Regions from separate parts of the Streptomyces sp. NPDC000878 genome, predicted to be linked through region 2. Evidence: riboswitches for the same ligand, from Rfam matches in the RefSeq annotation. Region 2 holds a riboswitch; each other region holds the start of a gene.
The links. Region 2 has a riboswitch for cobalamin ahead of ACWDR4_RS31975 (cobalamin biosynthesis protein). Riboswitches for the same ligand answer to the same signal wherever they lie in the genome.
Positions count from the first base shown of each region.

Region 1: it holds a riboswitch for cobalamin, as region 2 does, so the genes downstream of both, ACWDR4_RS10655 (ribonucleoside-diphosphate reductase subunit alpha) here and ACWDR4_RS31975 (cobalamin biosynthesis protein) in region 2, are expected to answer to the same signal.
Region 3: it holds a riboswitch for cobalamin, as region 2 does, so the genes downstream of both, metE (5-methyltetrahydropteroyltriglutamate--homocysteine S-methyltransferase) here and ACWDR4_RS31975 (cobalamin biosynthesis protein) in region 2, are expected to answer to the same signal.

Region 1 is NZ_JBSFMT010000008.1:183,755-189,696, forward strand. Features, by position in the region: gene mctP (monocarboxylate uptake permease MctP) at 1-980, shown strand, start outside; gene ACWDR4_RS10650 (GNAT family N-acetyltransferase) at 1,170-1,673, shown strand; cobalamin riboswitch at 1,751-1,890, shown strand; gene ACWDR4_RS10655 (ribonucleoside-diphosphate reductase subunit alpha) at 2,017-4,401, shown strand; gene ACWDR4_RS10660 (ribonucleotide-diphosphate reductase subunit beta) at 4,401-5,417, shown strand; gene ACWDR4_RS10665 (hypothetical protein) at 5,437-5,637, opposite strand; gene ACWDR4_RS10670 (GlxA family transcriptional regulator) at 5,731-5,942, shown strand, end outside.
Region 2 is NZ_JBSFMT010000045.1:80,671-86,612, reverse strand. Features, by position in the region: gene ACWDR4_RS31990 (lysozyme) at 1-599, shown strand, start outside; gene ACWDR4_RS31985 (anion permease) at 715-1,971, shown strand; gene ACWDR4_RS31980 (hypothetical protein) at 2,061-2,282, shown strand; cobalamin riboswitch at 2,408-2,547, shown strand; gene ACWDR4_RS31975 (cobalamin biosynthesis protein) at 2,655-3,602, shown strand; gene ACWDR4_RS31970 (cobyric acid synthase) at 3,599-5,122, shown strand; gene cobN (cobaltochelatase subunit CobN) at 5,119-5,942, shown strand, end outside.
Region 3 is NZ_JBSFMT010000003.1:82,245-88,186, forward strand. Features, by position in the region: gene metE (5-methyltetrahydropteroyltriglutamate--homocysteine S-methyltransferase) at 1-2,217, opposite strand, end outside; cobalamin riboswitch at 2,371-2,594, opposite strand; gene ACWDR4_RS03985 (APC family permease) at 2,647-4,599, opposite strand; gene ACWDR4_RS03990 (hypothetical protein) at 4,954-5,082, shown strand; gene ACWDR4_RS03995 (hypothetical protein) at 5,076-5,210, shown strand; gene kdpF (K(+)-transporting ATPase subunit F) at 5,455-5,544, shown strand; gene kdpA (potassium-transporting ATPase subunit KdpA) at 5,552-5,942, shown strand, end outside.

The sequences.
Region 1 (5,942 bases), on a different contig from region 2:
CGATCAAGCTGGGCGGCTTCGACGAGATCTTCAAGGCCGCGGGCGACGCCTTCTCCCAGACCAACCCGGCGACCGGCAACCCACGCGGCGCGCTCGCTCCCGGCGAGGCCTCGCAGTGGACGTACGCCACGCTGGCGCTCGGCTCGGCGCTCGCGCTGTTCATGTACCCGCACAGCGTGACGGCGGTGCTGTCCAGCCGCAGCCGTGACGTGATCCGCCGCAACTCCACGATCCTGCCCCTGTATTCGCTGATGCTGGGCCTGCTCGGGCTGTTGGGCTTCATGGCGATCGCGGCCGGAATCAAGGTCACCAACGGGCAGTTGGCGATCCCGCAGCTGTTCGAGAACATGTTCCCGGCCTGGTTCGCGGGCGTGGCCTTCGCGGCGATCGGCATCGGGGCGCTCGTCCCGGCGGCCATCATGTCCATCGCGGCGGCGAACCTGTTCACCCGGAACATCTACAAGGACTTCCTCAAGCCCGACGCGACACCGGAGCAGGAGACGAAGGTCTCCAAGCTGGTCTCGCTGGTGGTGAAGGTGGGCGCGCTGGTCTTCGTCCTGACCATGGACAAGACGGTCGCGATCAACTTCCAGCTGCTGGGCGGCATCTGGATCCTGCAGACGTTCCCGGCCCTGGTCGGCGGCCTGTTCACCCGCTGGATGCACCGCTGGGCCCTGCTGGCCGGCTGGGCGGTCGGCATGCTGTACGGCACGCTGGCGGCGTACGGGGTCGCTTCTCCGACGCAGAAGCACTTCGGGGGTAGTTCGAAGGAGATTCCGGGGATCGGGGAGATCGGGTACATCGGGCTGACGGCGTTCGTGCTGAACGTGGTCGTGACGGTGGTGCTGACGTTCGTGTTGAAGGCGCTGAAGGCGCCGGAGGGCTTGGACGAGACGAAGGCGTCGGACTACACGGCGGATGCGGGTGATCCGGGGGTGGTGGTGGAGTTGCCGCCGGCTACTGCGGGGGCCGTGCACTGACGGCTCCGCCGGGTGCGTAGTTCGTTTGCCGCGGGCCGGTGGGGGCTTGTCGCGCAGTTCCCCGCGCCCCTTAAGGGGCGCGACAGCGCACGCGACTTCACCGGAACCGCCCATGCGACGGGGCGCGACGGCGGGCCGCCGGTCAGAATCCGGCGGCCCGTTGTCGTACCCCTCCGGCACACTCCACTCATGGACATCTTGATCAGGGAGGCCCTTCCCGAGGAGTACGAGGTGCTCGGGGAGATCACCGCGCAGGCCTATCTCGGGGACGGGCTGCTCGACTTCGGGGAGAGTGACGGGTATCTCGTCGAGCTGCGGGACGTCGGGAAGCGTGCCGCCGCTGCCGAGGTGCTGGTGGCGGTCGCCGACGGGCGGCTGCTCGGCGGCGTGACCTTCGTGCCGGCCGGCGGACCCATGTCCGACATCGCGCGCGAGGGCGAGGCCGAGATACGGATGCTGGCGGTCGCGGGGGAAGCACGCGGCCGGGGTGCCGGGGAGGCGCTCGTGCGGGCCTGCGTCGAGCGCGCACGGGCCGTCGAGGGGTGCGTGCGCGTCGTCCTGTCGACCCAGAGCACCATGCGCGCCGCGCACCGGATCTACGGGCGCCTGGGCTTCGTACGCGCCCCGGAGCGCGACTGGAAGCCGATTCCCGACCTCGACCTGAGCCTGCTCGCCTACGAGCTGACGCTCTGACAGCACCGGTCCCTCAACCCTCCGAAGCCGACACGACACAACATGTGGGGGTGCTTCCAGGGCCCGGCACAAGATGTATGCTCATGCTCGCTGTCGCCGCAGGGGAATCCGGTGCGAATCCGGAACTGTCCCGCAACGGTGTACACGCGTGCATTCGTGCCCTCTTGCGGCTGTGCGCGTGTCCAGTCCGAGGACCTGCCGACGGTGTGCCCGGCCGACCGGTCCGGGCGCCTGACGTCCGGGCCTCGTGGAGTGGGCCGGTGGACGCGCGCGTACCCGTAAGGCGTCCGTGTGCCCCGCTGCCCTCCGCCAGGCCCCGTGCCGAGCGAGGGAGAGCCCCCACGTGACCATCGCGCCAGCCGAACCGGCTTCAGCGACCCCAGTGGCCCGAGTCGAGACGGACGGTCCCGGAACCGCGCTGCTGCGGACCCTGACCGAGCTGACCGCCGACCTCCCCGACGCCGACCCCGGCCGGGTCGCCGCCGCCGCGTTGCGCGGCCGGTCCTCGCGGGCCGACGAGTCGGAACTGCGCGAGCTGGCCACCGAGGCGGCGGCCGGCCTCATCTCCGAGGACCCCGCCTACTCCCGCCTCGCCGCCCGGCTGCTGACCGTCAGCATCGCCGCCGAGGCCGCCTCGCAGGGCGTCACGACCTTCTCGGAGTCGGTCGCGGTCGGGCACCGGGAGGGCCTGATCGCCGACCGCACCGCCGAGTTCGTACGGCTGCACACGGACCGGCTGAACACCCTGATCGACGTCGACGGGGACGATCGGTTCGGGTACTTCGGGCTGCGTACGCTCCACAGCCGGTACCTCCTGCGCCACCCGATCACGCGCCGGGTCATCGAGACGCCCCAGCACTTCATGCTGCGCGTCGCGAGCGGACTGGCGGAGGACACTGCGCTTGATTCAAAGACGGGCGTCCGTGCGTTCGAGGAAGTCGCCGCGCTCTACCGGCTGATGAGCCGCCTCGACTACCTCCCCTCCTCCCCCACCCTCTTCAACTCCGGTACCCGGCACCCCCAGATGTCGTCCTGCTACCTCCTCGACTCCCCGGTCGACGAGCTGGACTCCATCTACGACCGCTACCACCAGGTCGCCCGCCTCTCGAAGCACGCCGGTGGCATCGGGCTGTCGTACAGCCGGATTCGCTCGCGCGGGTCCCTCATCCGGGGCACCAACGGGCACTCCAACGGCATCGTGCCGTTCCTGAAGACGCTGGACGCCTCCGTCGCCGCCGTGAACCAGGGCGGCCGGCGCAAGGGTGCCGCCGCGGTCTACCTGGAGACCTGGCACTCCGACATCGAGGAGTTCCTGGAGCTGCGCGACAACACGGGTGAGGACGCCCGCCGTACGCACAACCTGAACCTCGCGCACTGGATCCCCGACGAGTTCATGCGCCGGGTGAACACGGACGCGCTCTGGTCGCTCTTCTCCCCCGCCGACGTGCCCGAACTGGTCGACCTGTGGGGCGACGAGTTCGACGCCGCCTACCGCAAGGCCGAGGCCTCCGGGCTCGCCCGCAAGACCATCCCGGCCCGTGATCTGTACGGCCGCATGATGCGTACCCTCGCGCAGACCGGCAACGGCTGGATGACCTTCAAGGACGCGGCCAACCGCACCGCCAACCAGACGGCCGAGCCGGGCAACGTCGTCCACTCCTCGAACCTGTGCACCGAGATCCTGGAGGTCACGGACGACGGGGAGACGGCGGTCTGCAACCTGGGCTCGGTCAACCTCGGCGCGTTCGTGGTCGACGGGGACATCGACTGGGAGCGGCTGGACGAGACGGTCCGCACCGCCGTCACCTTCCTCGACCGGGTCGTCGACATCAACTTCTACCCGACCGAGCAGGCCGGCCGGTCGAACGCGCGGTGGCGTCCCGTCGGGCTCGGCGCGATGGGCCTCCAGGACGTCTTCTTCAAGCTGCGCGTCCCCTTCGACTCGCCCGAGGCCAAGGCCCTCTCCACGCGGGTCGCCGAGCGCGTCATGCTCGCCGCGTACGAGGCCTCCGCCGCCCTCGCCGAGCGCAACGGCCCGCTGCCGGCCTGGGAGAAGACCCGTACGGCCCGTGGTGTGCTCCACCCCGACCACTACGACGTCGAGCTGAACTGGCCCGAGCGCTGGGCGGCACTGCGGGAACGTATCGCCGCGACCGGGATGCGCAACTCCCTGCTCCTGGCGATCGCGCCCACCGCAACCATCGCCTCGATCGCCGGTGTGTACGAGTGCATCGAGCCGCAGGTGTCCAACCTGTTCAAGCGCGAGACGCTGTCCGGCGAGTTCCTCCAGGTCAACTCCTACCTGGTGCAGGAGCTGAAGGACCTCGGAGTCTGGGACGCCCGCACCCGTGAGGCGCTGCGCGAGTCCAACGGCTCGGTGCAGGAGTTCGCCTGGATCCCGGCCGACGTACGCGCCCTGTACCGCACGGCGTGGGAGATCCCGCAGCGCGGGCTCATCGACATGGCCGCCGCCCGGACCCCGTTCCTGGACCAGGCCCAGTCCCTGAACCTGTTCCTGGAGACGCCGACCATCGGCAAGCTCTCCTCGATGTACGCGTACGCCTGGAAGTCGGGCCTGAAGACGACGTACTACCTGCGCTCGCGCCCCGCGACGCGCATCGCCCGCGCCGCCCAGGCGCAGGCCCCGATCCCCGTGCAGGCCACAGCTGACGAAGACGCCGTCGCCTGCTCCCTTGAGAACCCCGAGTCCTGCGAGGCCTGCCAGTAATGCCCACCAACGCTGAGAAGAACCTGCTCGACCCGGGCTTCGAGCTGACTCTCCGTCCCATGCGCTACCCGGACTTCTACGAGCGCTACCGGGACGCCATCAAGAACACCTGGACCGTCGAGGAGGTCGACCTCCACTCGGACGTCACCGACCTGGCGAAGCTCTCCGAGGGCGAGCAGCACATGATCGGCCGGCTGGTCGCGTTCTTCGCGACGGGCGACTCGATCGTCGCGAACAACCTCGTGCTGACGCTCTACAAGCACATCAACTCCCCGGAGGCGCGGCTCTACCTGAGCCGCCAGCTCTTCGAGGAGGCCGTGCACGTCCAGTTCTATCTGACGCTGCTCGACACCTATCTCCCCGACCCGGAGGACAGGGCCGCCGCCTTCGACGCGGTGGAGAACATCCCGTCCATCCGCGAGAAGGCCGAGTTCTGCTTCAAGTGGATCAACGAGGTCGAGAAGCTGGAGAGCCTGCAGACCCAGGCCGACCGCCGCCGCTTCCTCCTCAACCTGATCTGCTTCGCCGCGTGCATCGAAGGCTTGTTCTTCTACGGCGCCTTCGCGTACGTCTACTGGTTCCGCAGCCGGGGTCTGCTGCACGGCCTGGCCACCGGCACCAACTGGGTGTTCCGCGACGAGACCATGCACATGTCCTTCGCGTTCGAGGTGGTCGACACCGTCCGCAAGGAGGAGCCGGAGCTGTTCGACGACCAGCTCCAGCAGCAGGTCACCGACATGATCCGGGAGGCGGTCGAGGCGGAGCTGCAGTTCGGCCGCGACCTGTGCGGTGAGGGCCTGCCGGGCATGAACACCGAGTCCATGCGCCAGTACCTGGAGTGTGTCGCCGACCAGCGCCTGGCCCGGCTGGGCTTCGCCCCGGTGTACGGCTCCGAGAACCCCTTCTCCTTCATGGAGCTGCAAGGGGTCCAGGAGCTGACCAACTTCTTCGAGCGCCGCCCGTCGGCGTACCAGGTGGCGGTGGAGGGCTCGGTGTCGTTCGACGACGAGTTCTGACACCGATAGCCGGCTGAGGTCACGCCGCCCGGGTCACGTCCTGGGCGGTGATGACCGGGCGGGCCGAGGCCTGCCGAGCCTGCCGGTCCTGCTGGGCCTCCCGGAGCTGACGGTCGATGCGCCGGTCGTGCGCGAGGCCGATCAGGGACGGGAGGGCGAGGGCCACGAAGATCGCGACGACGACGAGTATTCCGACGATGCTGTCCGCTGCTGTGTTCATGGACATCAGTCTGGACCCGAACACTCCTGACCGTCAGTGGCAGGACTGCCGCACACCCTCGATTTCCTGCCAATGCCGAGGCACACTGGCAGCATGCTGAAAAACGTGGCCGTCGTCCTGCTCGACGGAGTGCATCCCTTCGAACTCGGCGTCGTCTGCGAGGTCTTCGGCCTCGACCGCAGCGACGAGGGCCTGCCGGTGTACGACTTCGCGGTCGCCTCGGCCGAGGGCCCGACGCTGAGCACCCACGCGGGCTTCTCCGTGCAGCTGGAACACGGGCTGGAACGGCTGGAGAACGCCGACCT
Region 2 (5,942 bases):
ACGTCGACTGGCGGGCCGCGAAGGCGAAGGGCGCCACCTTCGTGTACGTCAAGGCGACCGAGTCCCACACCTACCGCAATCCGTACTTCAGCCAGCAGTACAACGGTTCACGGGCCGCGGGCCTGATCCGCGGCGCCTACCACTTCGCCCTGCCGGACAAGTCGTCCGGCATCACCCAGGCCCGGCACTTCGTACGCAACGGCGGGGCCTGGCGCGCGGACGGCTGGACGCTGCCGCCCGCGCTCGACATCGAGTACAACCCGTACGGCGAGAAGAAGTGCTACGGCCTGAGCAAGGCGAAGATGGCGAGCTGGATCACGGCCTTCAGCAACGAGGTCAACCGGCTCACGGGCCGCCGTCCGGTGATCTACACGACCGCCCACTGGTGGAACAACTGCACGAACAGCAGCAGTGTCTTCACCTCGAAGCACGCCCTGTGGCTGGCCCGCTACAACGCGGCCGACGCCGGGGCGCTGCCGTCCGGCGGCTGGAAGCTCTGGACGTTCTGGCAGTACGACAACAGCGGCACGCTGCCGGGTGACCAGAATCTCTTCAACGGGACGTCGGCCCAGCTCAAGCGGTTCGCGAAGGGGGCGTGAGGCGGGGCCCCACACCAGGTCATCCTCCATCTCCCGTCAGTTCATCTTCCGTTCATCCAGATTGCTTACGGTCCACCAGCCACTGACGTCCCGAAGAAATCTGGGTAATGGGTACATGGAAAGCTTCTCGCTGATCCTCGCGATCGTGGTCGTCACCGCGCTCGCGTTCGATTTCACGAACGGTTTCCACGACACCGCCAACGCGATGGCCACCACCATCTCGACCGGCGCACTGAAGCCCAAGGTCGCGGTGGCCATGTCGGCCGTCCTCAACCTCGTGGGCGCCTTCCTCTCCGTGGAGGTCGCCAACACGATTTCCAAGGGCCTTGTCGACGAGAGCGGTATCCGCCCAGAGGTGATCTTCGCCGCGCTGGTCGGCGCGATCCTCTGGAACCTGCTGACCTGGCTGGTCGGGCTTCCCTCCAGTTCCTCGCACGCCCTGATGGGCGGCCTGATCGGCGCGACCATCGCCTCGGCCGGCACGGGCGCCGTCCACGGCGACGTCCTGGTGACGAAGGTGCTGATCCCGGCGATCGCCGCCCCGATCGTGGCGGGCATCGCCGCGATGCTGGCAACCCGACTGTCGTACCGGCTCAGCGCCAGGCAGGCCGAGGGCAAGGCGGCGGAGAAGGGCTTCCGGGCCGGCCAGATCGCCTCCGCGGGCCTGGTGTCGCTGGCCCACGGCACGAACGACGCGCAGAAGACGATGGGCATCATCACCCTCGCCCTGGTCGCCGGTGGCGCCGTCGCCCCCGACTCCGACCCGCCGGTCTGGGTCATCCTCTCCGCGGGCCTGGCCATCGCGCTCGGCACGTACCTCGGCGGCTGGCGCATCATCCGCACGATGGGCAAGGGCCTGACCGACCTCCAGCCGCAGCAGGGCTTCGCCGCCCAGACCAGCGCGGCGACGGTCATCCTGGCCTCCTCCCACCTCGGCTTCTCCCTCTCCACCACCCACTCGGTGTCGGGCTCGGTGATGGGCGCGGGCCTCGGCCGCAAGGGCGGCGTGGTCCGCTGGTCGACGGCGACCCGGATGTTCGTGGCGTGGGGGCTGACGCTGCCCGCGGCGGCGCTGGTCGGTGCGGTGGCCGAGTGGGTGACCGGGTTCGGCGACTGGGGCACGGCGCTGGTGGCCGTCTTCCTGATCGCTTCGAGCGCGGCGATCTGGGTCGTGTCGCGCCGCGAGGTGATCGACCACACGAACGTCAACGACGTCGAGGGCGAGGGTTCGGGCGAGGAACCCGCGGGCGTCGTCACGACGGCCATCGCCGCCGTGACCCCTCCCCCGGCGGGCACCGTGACCGACGACCTCACGGCCACCATCCCCTCCCCGGCCGAGGTCACGGCGAAGCCGTCGGCGACGGCCCTCTGAGGCCGGTTCCGCGTCCGGTTCTACGTCCCGGTTCTGCGTCCGGTTCCGCGTCCGTGTCCAAGTCCTAGTCCGAGCAAGGAAGAAGCAACATGAAGATCGACTGGGCGGCCCTCGGCTCCGTCTTCGGCGTCAGCCTCGTCATCACCGTGGCCATGGTGGGCGTCTTCACCCTGGGCATCGTCGGACTCTCGCGCCACGAAAGGGCGGTGGCGCAGGGCGGGTCGGCGGCGCCGGCGGTCGCGGGAGCGTACGCGTGCTTCGCCGCCTGCGCGGCCGTGGTGGCGTACGGGATCTATCTGATCGTGGCCTGAGGGTCCGAAGAGCCCGGCGGACGCCCCGCCGAGGGCACCTCTTCAGGCCCGCGATCCGGTCGCGGTGCGGTTGCGGTGTGGGGCTCAGCACAGTCCTCCTTTCCAGGTCAACGGCAAGTTGACGGGTGTTCCGGGCCCGTGGTGGACTGCCGGAGCCATGTACGGCGGCAGAAGAGGAAGCCGGTGCGAATCCGGCGCGGTCCCGCCACTGTCACCGGGGTAGGTAACCCCGGGAGCCAGGAACTCTCGCCGCCGGTCTCGTCGAACCAGGGCGTGGACACCCTGAGTGAGGACATATCGCCATGCTCGGCTGCCGTTCGCGTTCGAGGTCCATGACCGGGGTTTCTCCCGCCACTTCGGCCGGCTGAGCCGATGCGTGCCGATCGCGTCTTCGCGTACGGCGCCACCGCCGGACTCCTCGGTGATCTGGTCCTGGGCGACCCTCGCCGCGGGCATCCGGTCGCCGCGTTCGGCCGGGCCGCCGGCGCCGTCGAACGGGTGCTGTGGCGGGACCACCGGGGGTGGGGCGCGCTGCACACCGCCGTATGTGTGGGAGGCGCCGTCGCGCTCGCCGCCGCGGCCGGTTCCCTCGTACGTCCGTCCCGTACCGCTTCCGTCGCACTCACCGCCGCCGCCACCTGGGCCGTGGTCGGGGGGACTTCGCTCGCTCGTGAGGCCCGTGGCATCGGGTGGGCCCTGGAGGCCGGCGATGTCGAGGCCGCGCGGGAGCGGTTGCCCCACCTCTGCGGACGGGATCCGCAGGCCCTCGACTCCGACGGGATCGCCCGGGCCGTCGTCGAGTCCGTCGCCGAGAACACCTCCGACGCCGTTGTGGGCGCGCTGGTCTGGGGCGCTGTGGGTGGGGTGCCCGGGCTGGTCGGGTTCCGGGCCGTCAACACCCTTGATGCCATGGTCGGGCACAAGTCGTCGCGGTATCGGCGGTACGGGTGGGCCTCCGCCCGGCTCGACGACCTCGCCGGGTGGCCGGGGGCACGGCTGACCGCCGTACTCGCCGCTGTCGCCGGTGGTGATCCGCGCGGGGCTCTCCGGGCCTGGCGTGCCGATGCCGGGCGCCATCCCAGTCCCAACGCCGGGCCCGTCGAGGCCTCTTTCGCGGGGGCGTTGGGGGTCCGGCTCGGCGGGACGCTGTCCTACGCGGGGCGGGTCGAGCATCGGCCCGTGCTCAACGGGGAGTACGGGCGTGCCGTCGGCGTCCAGGACGTCGAACGGGCCGTACGGCTGTCCCGGCGGGTCACCTGGCTGGCCCTCGGGGTCAGTGTCGCCGGACGGCTCGTCGCGAAGAAGGGGCGTACCTCATGAGTGGCGGGGCCCTCGGTGGTGGGCTGCTTGTCGCCGGGACCACCTCCGATGCCGGCAAGAGCGTCGTCACGGCCGGGATCTGCCGGTGGCTCGTGCGGCAGGGCGTCAAGGTCGCGCCGTTCAAGGCGCAGAACATGTCCCTCAACTCCTTCGTCACGCGTGAAGGTGCCGAGATCGGGCGTGCTCAGGCCATGCAGGCGCAGGCGTGCCGCATCGAGCCGACGGCGCTCATGAATCCCGTACTGCTGAAGCCCGGGAGCGACCAGAGCAGTCAGGTCGTGCTCATGGGGAAGCCCGTGGGTGAGATGAGTGCGCGTGGGTATCACGGGGGGCGGCAACAGCGACTTCTCGGGACCGTTCTCGACTGTCTCGCCGAACTGCGGGGCACGTATGACGCGGTGATCTGTGAGGGGGCCGGGAGCCCGGCTGAGATCAATCTGCGGCGGACCGACATCGTCAACATGGGGATCGCGCGCAATGCCCGGCTCCCCGTGCTGGTCGTCGGCGACATCGACCGTGGCGGTGTCTTCGCCTCCTTCTTCGGGACGGTCGCTCTGCTGTCCCGCGAGGACCAGTCGCTCGTCGCCGGGTTCCTCGTCAACAAGTTCCGTGGCGATGTCACGCTCCTGGAGCCCGGGCTCGACATGCTGCTCGGGCTCACCGGGCGGCCGACGTACGGCGTGCTGCCCTTCCGGCACGGGCTCGGCATCGACGAGGAGGACGGGCTGCGGGTGTCCCTGCGGGGGACCGTGCGGGAGTCCAACGTCTCCCCGCCCGTCGGGGAGGACGTCCTGCGGGTCGCCGTCTGTGCGATCCCGCTGATGTCCAACTTCACCGACGTCGACGCGCTCGCCGCCGAACCGGGCGTCGTCGTACGGTTCGTGGACCGGCCGGAGGAACTGGCCGACGCCGATCTCGTCGTCGTACCGGGGACCCGGGGGACGGTTCGCGCGCTGGAGTGGCTGCGTCAGCGCGGGCTCGCGGACGCGCTGGTGCGCCGGGCCGCCGAGGGGCGGCCCGTGCTCGGCATCTGCGGTGGCTTCCAGATCCTCGGCGAGCGGATCGAGGACGACGTCGAGAGTCGCCAGGGTCTTGTAGAAGGCCTCGGAGTCCTTCCCGTACGGGTGCGGTTCGCCCGCGAGAAGACCCTCACGCGGCCCGTCGGTACCGCCCTCGGCGAGGACGTCGAGGGGTACGAGATCCATCACGGGGTCGCCGAAGTCGTAGGCGGCGAAGCCTTCTTGGACGGGTGCCGGGTCGGGAGCGTCTGGGGTACGCACTGGCACGGGTCGCTCGAATCCGACGGGTTCCGGCGGGCCTTCCTGCGCGAAGTGGCCGCCGCCGCGGGCCGCCGCTTCGTCCCCGCCCCCGACACCTCCTTCGCCGAGCTGCGCGAGGAACAGCTCGACCTGCTCGGCGATCTCATCGAACAGCACGCGGACACGGACGCGCTCTTGCGGCTCATCGAGTCGGGCGCGCCACAAGGACTGCCTTTCATTCCACCGGGAGCGCCCGCATGAGCACAGTGTTGTTGTTGTCGACCGCCGACACGGACCTGCTGGCGGCCCGGGCCGCTTCCGGTGCCTCGTACCGGATCGGCAATCCGACCCGGGTGGACGTCGCCGAGGAGCTGCCCGCGCTCGTCGAGGGCGCGGACATCGCCGTCGTACGGCTGTTGGGCGGGAAGCGGGCCTGGGAGGACGGGCTCGCCTATCTGAAGACGTCCGGTGTGCCGACCGTGCTGCTCGGCGGCGAGGCCGTGCCCGACGCCGAGTTGATGGCCGAGTCGTCGGTGCCCGCGGGTGTCGTCTCGGAGGCGCTGCGGTATCTCGTCGAGGGCGGGCCCGACAACCTCGTGGAGATGGCCCGGTTCCTGTCGGACACCGTGCTGCTGACCGGTGAGGGCTTCGTCGAGCCGCAGAAGATGCCCGAGTACGGGGTGCACGGCTCGTACGCGCGGGAGAGCGACCGTCCGACGGTCGGGGTGCTCTTCTACCGGGCCCACGAGCTGAGCGGCAACACCGGGTTCGTCGACACGCTGTGCGACGCGATCGAGGCGCGGGGCGTCAACGCCCTTCCCGTGTACTGCGGTTCACTGCGCGGGGCCGACGCGGGACTGTACGAGCTGCTCGCCGGGGCCGACGCCCTGATCGCCACCGTCCTCGCCGCCGGCGGCACCCACGCCTCCGAGGCCTCGGCCGGCGGTGACGAGGAGGCCTGGGACATCGGGGCGCTCGCCGACCTCGACATCCCTGTGCTGCAAGGACTTTGCCTTACGTCGTCCAAGGCTGCGTGGGACGCCTCGGACGCCGCCCTCTCCCCCATGGACGCGGCGATGCA
Region 3 (5,942 bases), on a different contig from region 2:
GGGGTTGACCCAGAGGCGCTCGGCGGGAATCGCCTCGAGGCCGGTACGGAGCAGTTCGGCGGCCTCCTCGGTGCTCGGGACGCGCGGGGAGTGGATGTCGTAGACGCCGGGACCGGCCTCGCGCGGATAGCCGTGGGCGGCGAGTTCGCGGGCCACCTGCATGTGGGAGCGGGCGGCTTCCAGGCTGATGACGTCGGCGTCGAGGTCGTCGATCGCCTGGACGATGTCGCCGAACTCGGCGTAGCACATGTGCGTGTGGATCTGGGTGTCCGGACGGACGCCGCCGGTGCTGAGCCGGAACGCCTCGGTGGCCCAGGCGAGGTAGGTGGGATGGTCGGAGGCCCGGAGCGGCAGTGTCTCGCGCAGGGCGGGCTCGTCCACCTGGATGACCGAAGTCCCGGCCGCCTCAAGGTCGTTGACCTCGTCGCGCAGGGCGAGGGCGACCTGGCGGGCGGTGTCGCCGAGCGGCTGGTCGTCCCGGACGAAGGACCAGGCCAGCATGGTCACCGGTCCGGTCAGCATGCCCTTGACCGGGCGCGAGGTGAGGGACTGGGCGTACGTCGTCCAGCGCACCGTCATCGGCTCGGGACGGGAGATGTCGCCGGCCAGGATCGGCGGGCGGACGTAACGGGTGCCGTAGGACTGCACCCAGCCGTGCTGCGTGGCGAGGTACCCCGTCAGCTGCTCGGCGAAGTACTGGACCATGTCGTTGCGTTCGGGCTCGCCGTGGACGAGGACGTCGAGGCCCGTCTTCTCCTGGAAGGTGATCACCTCGCCGATCTCCGTCCTGATTCGATCCTCGTACGCCGCCTTGTCGATGCGGCCCGTCCTCAAGTCGGCGCGGGCGGTGCGCAGTTCGGCGGTCTGCGGGAACGAGCCGATGGTGGTGGTCGGCAGCAACGGCAGGCGCAGGTGCGCGCGTTGGGCGGTGGCGCGTTCGCCGTAGGGCTGGGAGCGGCGGGCGTCGGCGTCCGTGACGGCGGCCGTGCGGGCTCGTACCGCGGGGTCGCGGGTGATGGGCGATGCGGCGCGTGCGGCCAGGTCGGCGCGGTTGGCGGCCAGTTGGGCGGTGATGGCGACGGTGCCCTGGGCGAGCCCCCTGGCGAGGGTGACGATCTCGGTCGTCTTCTGGCGGGCGAAGGCCAACCAGCGCAGGATCTGCGGCTCGATGTCGCGTTCGGCGGCGGTGTCGAGGGGGACATGGAGCAGGGAGCAGGAGGCCGACACGTCGACCCGGTCGGCCAGACCGAGGAGGGTGCCGAGGGTGGACAGCGACTTCTCCAGGTCGTTGACCCAGATGTTGCGGCCGTTGACGACCCCGGCGACCAGGCGCTTGCCGGGCAGGCCGCCCACGGCCGCGAGCGCGTCCAGGTTGGCGGCGGCGGAGTCGGTGAAGTCGAGTGCCAGTCCTTCCACAGGCGCCTTCGCGAGGACCGGCAGAGCGTCGCCGAGCCGGTCGAAGTACGAGGCGACCAGCAGTTTCGGCCGGTCGGTGAGGGCGCCGAGGTCGCGGTAGGCGCGGGCGGCGGCGTTCAGTTCGGCCGGGGTGCGGTCCTGGACGAGGGCGGGCTCGTCGAGCTGCGCCCACTCGGCGCCAGCCGCCCGCAGGTCGGCGAGGACCTCGGCGTACACGGGCAGCAGTCGGTCCAGGAGCGTCAGCGGGTCGAAGTCGGCGGCGACACCGGGCGCGGGCTTGGCCAGCAGCAGATAGGTGACGGGGCCCACGAGGACGGGGCGGGCGGCGAGGCCCAGTGCCAGGGCTTCGCCCAGTTCGGCGACCTGCTTGGCCGAGTCGGCCGTGAAGACCGTGCCCGGGCCCAACTCGGGGACCAGATAGTGGTAGTTGGTGTCGAACCACTTGGTCATCTCCAGCGGCGCCACGTCCTGCGTACCCCGCGCCATCGCGAAGTAGCCGTCCAGCGCGTCGGCGTCGACGGCGGCGCGGTGGCGTTCCGGGATCGCGCCGACCATGACGGAGGTGTCCAGGACGTGGTCGTAGTACGAGAAGTCACCGGTCGGGACCTCGTCGATGCCGGCGTCGGCGAGCCGGCGCCCGTTGGCGGCGCGCAGGTCGGTGGCGGTGGTGCGGAGGGCGTCGGCGCCGGTGCGGCCCTTCCAGTAGCCCTCGATGGCCTTCTTCAGTTCCCGGTTCGGGCCCTGACGGGGGTAGCCGTACACGGTGGACCGTGCTGCCGCGGCTGCGGACTTCGCTGTCACGGAAATCTCCTTCGCGAGATATCTCCCTGGGATCCCGGGACGGGACGAGGAGCGCGAAGGGAACGACACACCGGGCGGACGCACGACGGCCGTCCCACCGGATATGTACGCCGACCCGCCCACGAGGTCACCGGGATGTCCACGCACGAGTGCTTCGTACGCGGGCAACGGGCAGGTCTTCGGACTCGCGAGCACGCCCTCCGTTTCGGAGGACACCTACTGGCCGTCGCTTCCCAGACCCTGTTCACCGGATCCAGTGCGTATGACGGCGGTCGTTCTCGCTCACCGCTGCGGGGCAGTCCCGGATTCCCACCGGGTTCCCTCTTACGACGCATCCCGCCTGGCGGACGGGGCGAACCAGCTGCACGGGCCAGCCTACGGGGCAGTCCCCGAGCGGGGGAAGCCGGGGCGCGCCGCCACCCCCGATCCTCAGCCGGTGTGCACGCGAGGGCGGCGGGCCCGGTCGGGTTCCGCCTCGCGCAGGACCTCTCGGGTGACGGGGGCGACCTCGCCCTGGCCGAAGAGGAAGAAGCGGAGGAAGTTGGCGAAGGGGTTGCCCTCGGTCCACTCGAAGTACATGTGCGGGGTGCAGCCGGTCGAGTCGCGGACATGCAGGAGCAGCGCGGCCAGGGCGTTGGGGATGGAGGCGGACTCCAGGGTCAGGACGCGGTAGCGGTGGTGGAGCACCTCGCCGCGTACGGTCAGACCCGCCTCGAACTCGGAGGGGTCGGTGACCGTGACCTCGACGAAGACGAAGTCCTCCTGATCGGGCATGTCGTTGTCCTGCCGGATCTGCTCGATCTTGTCGCGGTACTCGGCGTTGTCGCGCTGGTCGGGCTCGTTCGCGATGAAGCGGATCTTGCGGCTGGCCATGTCCCGGATGAATCGTTCCGCCATGTCGTCCAGCGACACGCTCGTCACGCGCAGCTCGAAGGCGCGGGCCAGCCGGGAGAGCAGCGAGACCAGGATGATGCCCGCGATGAAGCAGGCGCCGATCTTCACACCGTCCGGGCGTTCGATGACGTTGACGACGGTGACGTAGAGGAACACCGCCGAGATGACGGCGAAGCCGATCGTCCAGTTGCGCTGGCCGGCCTTGCGGGCGGCGATGGTCACGGCGATCGCCGCCGAGCTGATGAGCACCAGCACGCCGGTGGCGTACGCGCCGCCCTGCGCGTCCACGTCCGCGTCGAAGATCCAGGTCACCAGGAAACCGATGAGCGTGAAGACGATCACCATGGGGCGCACGGCGCGGGCCCAGTGCGGGGCCATGCCGTAGCGGGGGAGATAGCGCGGCATCAGGTTGAGCAGGCCGGCCATCGCGGAGGCGCCCGCGAACCACAGGATCGCGATCGTCGACACGTCGTAGACCGTGCCGAAGGCGCTGCCCAGGTACTCGTGCGCGAGGAAGGCGAGCGCACGGCCGTTGGCCTGGCCGCCCGACTCGAACTCCTTCTCCGGGATCAGCAGGGTGGTGATGAAGCTGGTGGCGATCAGGAAGACGCTCATGATGACCGCGGCGGTGGTCAGCAGCTTCTTGGTGTCCCGGATACGGCCCTTGGGGCTCTCCTCGGTGTCGCTGTCGTCGCCCCTGACGTGCGGCATCACCGCGACACCGGTCTCGAAGCCGGAGAGGCCGAGCGCGAGCTTCGGGAAGACGATCAGCGCCACGCCGACCATGACGAAGACGTTGCCGTGTTCGGCGGTCAGGGCGGTGGACCAGTCGGTGATCACATGGCCCTCGGTGGCGACGTGCCACAGGCCGACGGCGACCACCACGACGTTCAGCCCGAGATAGACGGCGACCAGGGCCACCGCGACACCGATCGCCTCCAGGAAGCCCTTGAGGAAGACCGCGCCCAACAGGGCGACCAGGATCAGGGTGATCAGCACCTGCTTGTCGTGCAGCGCACTGGTCAGATGCGGGTTCTCGACCAGGTGGGTGGAGGCGTCGGCGGCCGAAAGGGTGATGGTGATCAGGAAGTCGGTGGCGGCGAAGCCCAGCAGGGTCAGGACGAACAGCTTGCCCTGCCAGAAGGAGAGCAGCCGTTCCAGCATGGCGATGGAGCCCTCGCCGTGCGGGCTCTCCTCGGCCACCCGACGGTAGACCGGCAGCGCGCCGGCCAGGGTGACGATCACCAGCACGATCGTCGCGATCGGGGACAGCAGTCCGGCCGCGAGGGCCGCGATGCCCGGCTGGTAGCCGAGAGTGGAGAAGTAGTCGACACCGGTCAGGCACATCACCCGGTACCAGCGCTGGCCCTTGTGGGCCGGTTCCGGCTGGGCGTGCGGCCCGGTGTGGCCGGCCGGCTTGCCCATGTCGGACAGACCTTCCAGCATCCATGCACGTAGACGCCGCTGTGGTCGTTCTGTGGTGGCCATCGGCGTGCTCCTGGTGCGTGGTTCGGCGCGGGGTTCGGGCCATCACGCGGACGGCCGCACCAGCGTAAGCAGAGAGTGACGTCCGGGCCCACGGGAGAGTGCTCCGAGCGCGTCAAGACTCCGTTAAGAGCTGCCGGGCCTGTGTGTCCCCGCATGCCGACGGGGCCCTCCCCCTGACGCGCGCTCCCGAGTCGTGCCGGTCACACCGGCGTCAAGGCCCCGTCAAGGTACGGGGATTCCGCGCGAAGAAGGCGCAAGGAACGGTCGATCGACGCGCCCGGCGGACAGAACCTCGGCGGACCCGCGCATCGCCTCCCCGCGTGCGCGGGCCCTTCGTCCAAGGAGCACGTGTCCATGCCTGTCGTCACCATCGAGCCGGGGCCGGCCCCCGCCGCGGAACCGCCCGACCCCCTGGACACCGGTGACCGCCATCGGCTGACCGCCGTCACCGGTCTCGCCGCGCTCTCCTCGTCACCGTGCTGATCCCGGAGACGGAACCGGAACGGCTGTGGCAGCGGCTGCTGCAGAACCAGCGGGGCGGGGTCGTCGCGCACGCCGTGCGGCGGGAGACGGACGCGGTGATCTGCCGGCTCCGCTTCCGGCTGCCGTGACCCGGGTCACCGGCCCTCACACCGGTACGGATCAGGGCCGTAAGAGACCCGTCAAAGCCGTGGGTACCGCCGTATGGGAGCCGTCAACGGAGGGTCCGATCCGGCCGTAGAAGAGCTTTCCTCTAATCGTCCCTGTTCACCGAACCTCACTCCAGGAGTTCGCGATGGCCGATCTGGCCTTCGTCGTCGTCACCATCGCGGGTTTCGCGCTGGTGGCACTCGTCGCCAAGGGGGTGACGAAGCTGTGACCGCCGAGAACATCGTCGGCCTCGTCGTGGCCGTCGCCCTGCTGGGTTATCTCGTCCTCGCCCTGATCTTCCCGGAGAGGTTCTGAGACGCAGATGGGTCCCGTACTCGCGGGCGTCCTCCAGCTGGTCGCCCTGATCGGCGCGCTGGCGCTCGCCTACATCCCCCTCGGCACCTACATGGCCCGGGTCTACTCCTCCGACAAGCACCTGCGCGTCGAGAAGTGGATCTACAAGGGCATCGGTGCCAACCCCGACACCGAGATGACCTGGCCCGCGTATCTGCGCGGAATCCTCGCCTTCTCGGCCGTCGGTGTCGTCTTCCTCTACCTGCTTCAGCGGCTCCAGGGCGTCCTGCCCGGCTCGCTCGGCTTCGACTCGGTCAACCCGGCGCAGTCGTTCAACACGGCCGTGTCGTTCGTGACCAACACCAACTGGCAGTCGTACTACGGCGAGCAGACCATGGGTCACGTCGTGCAGACCGCCG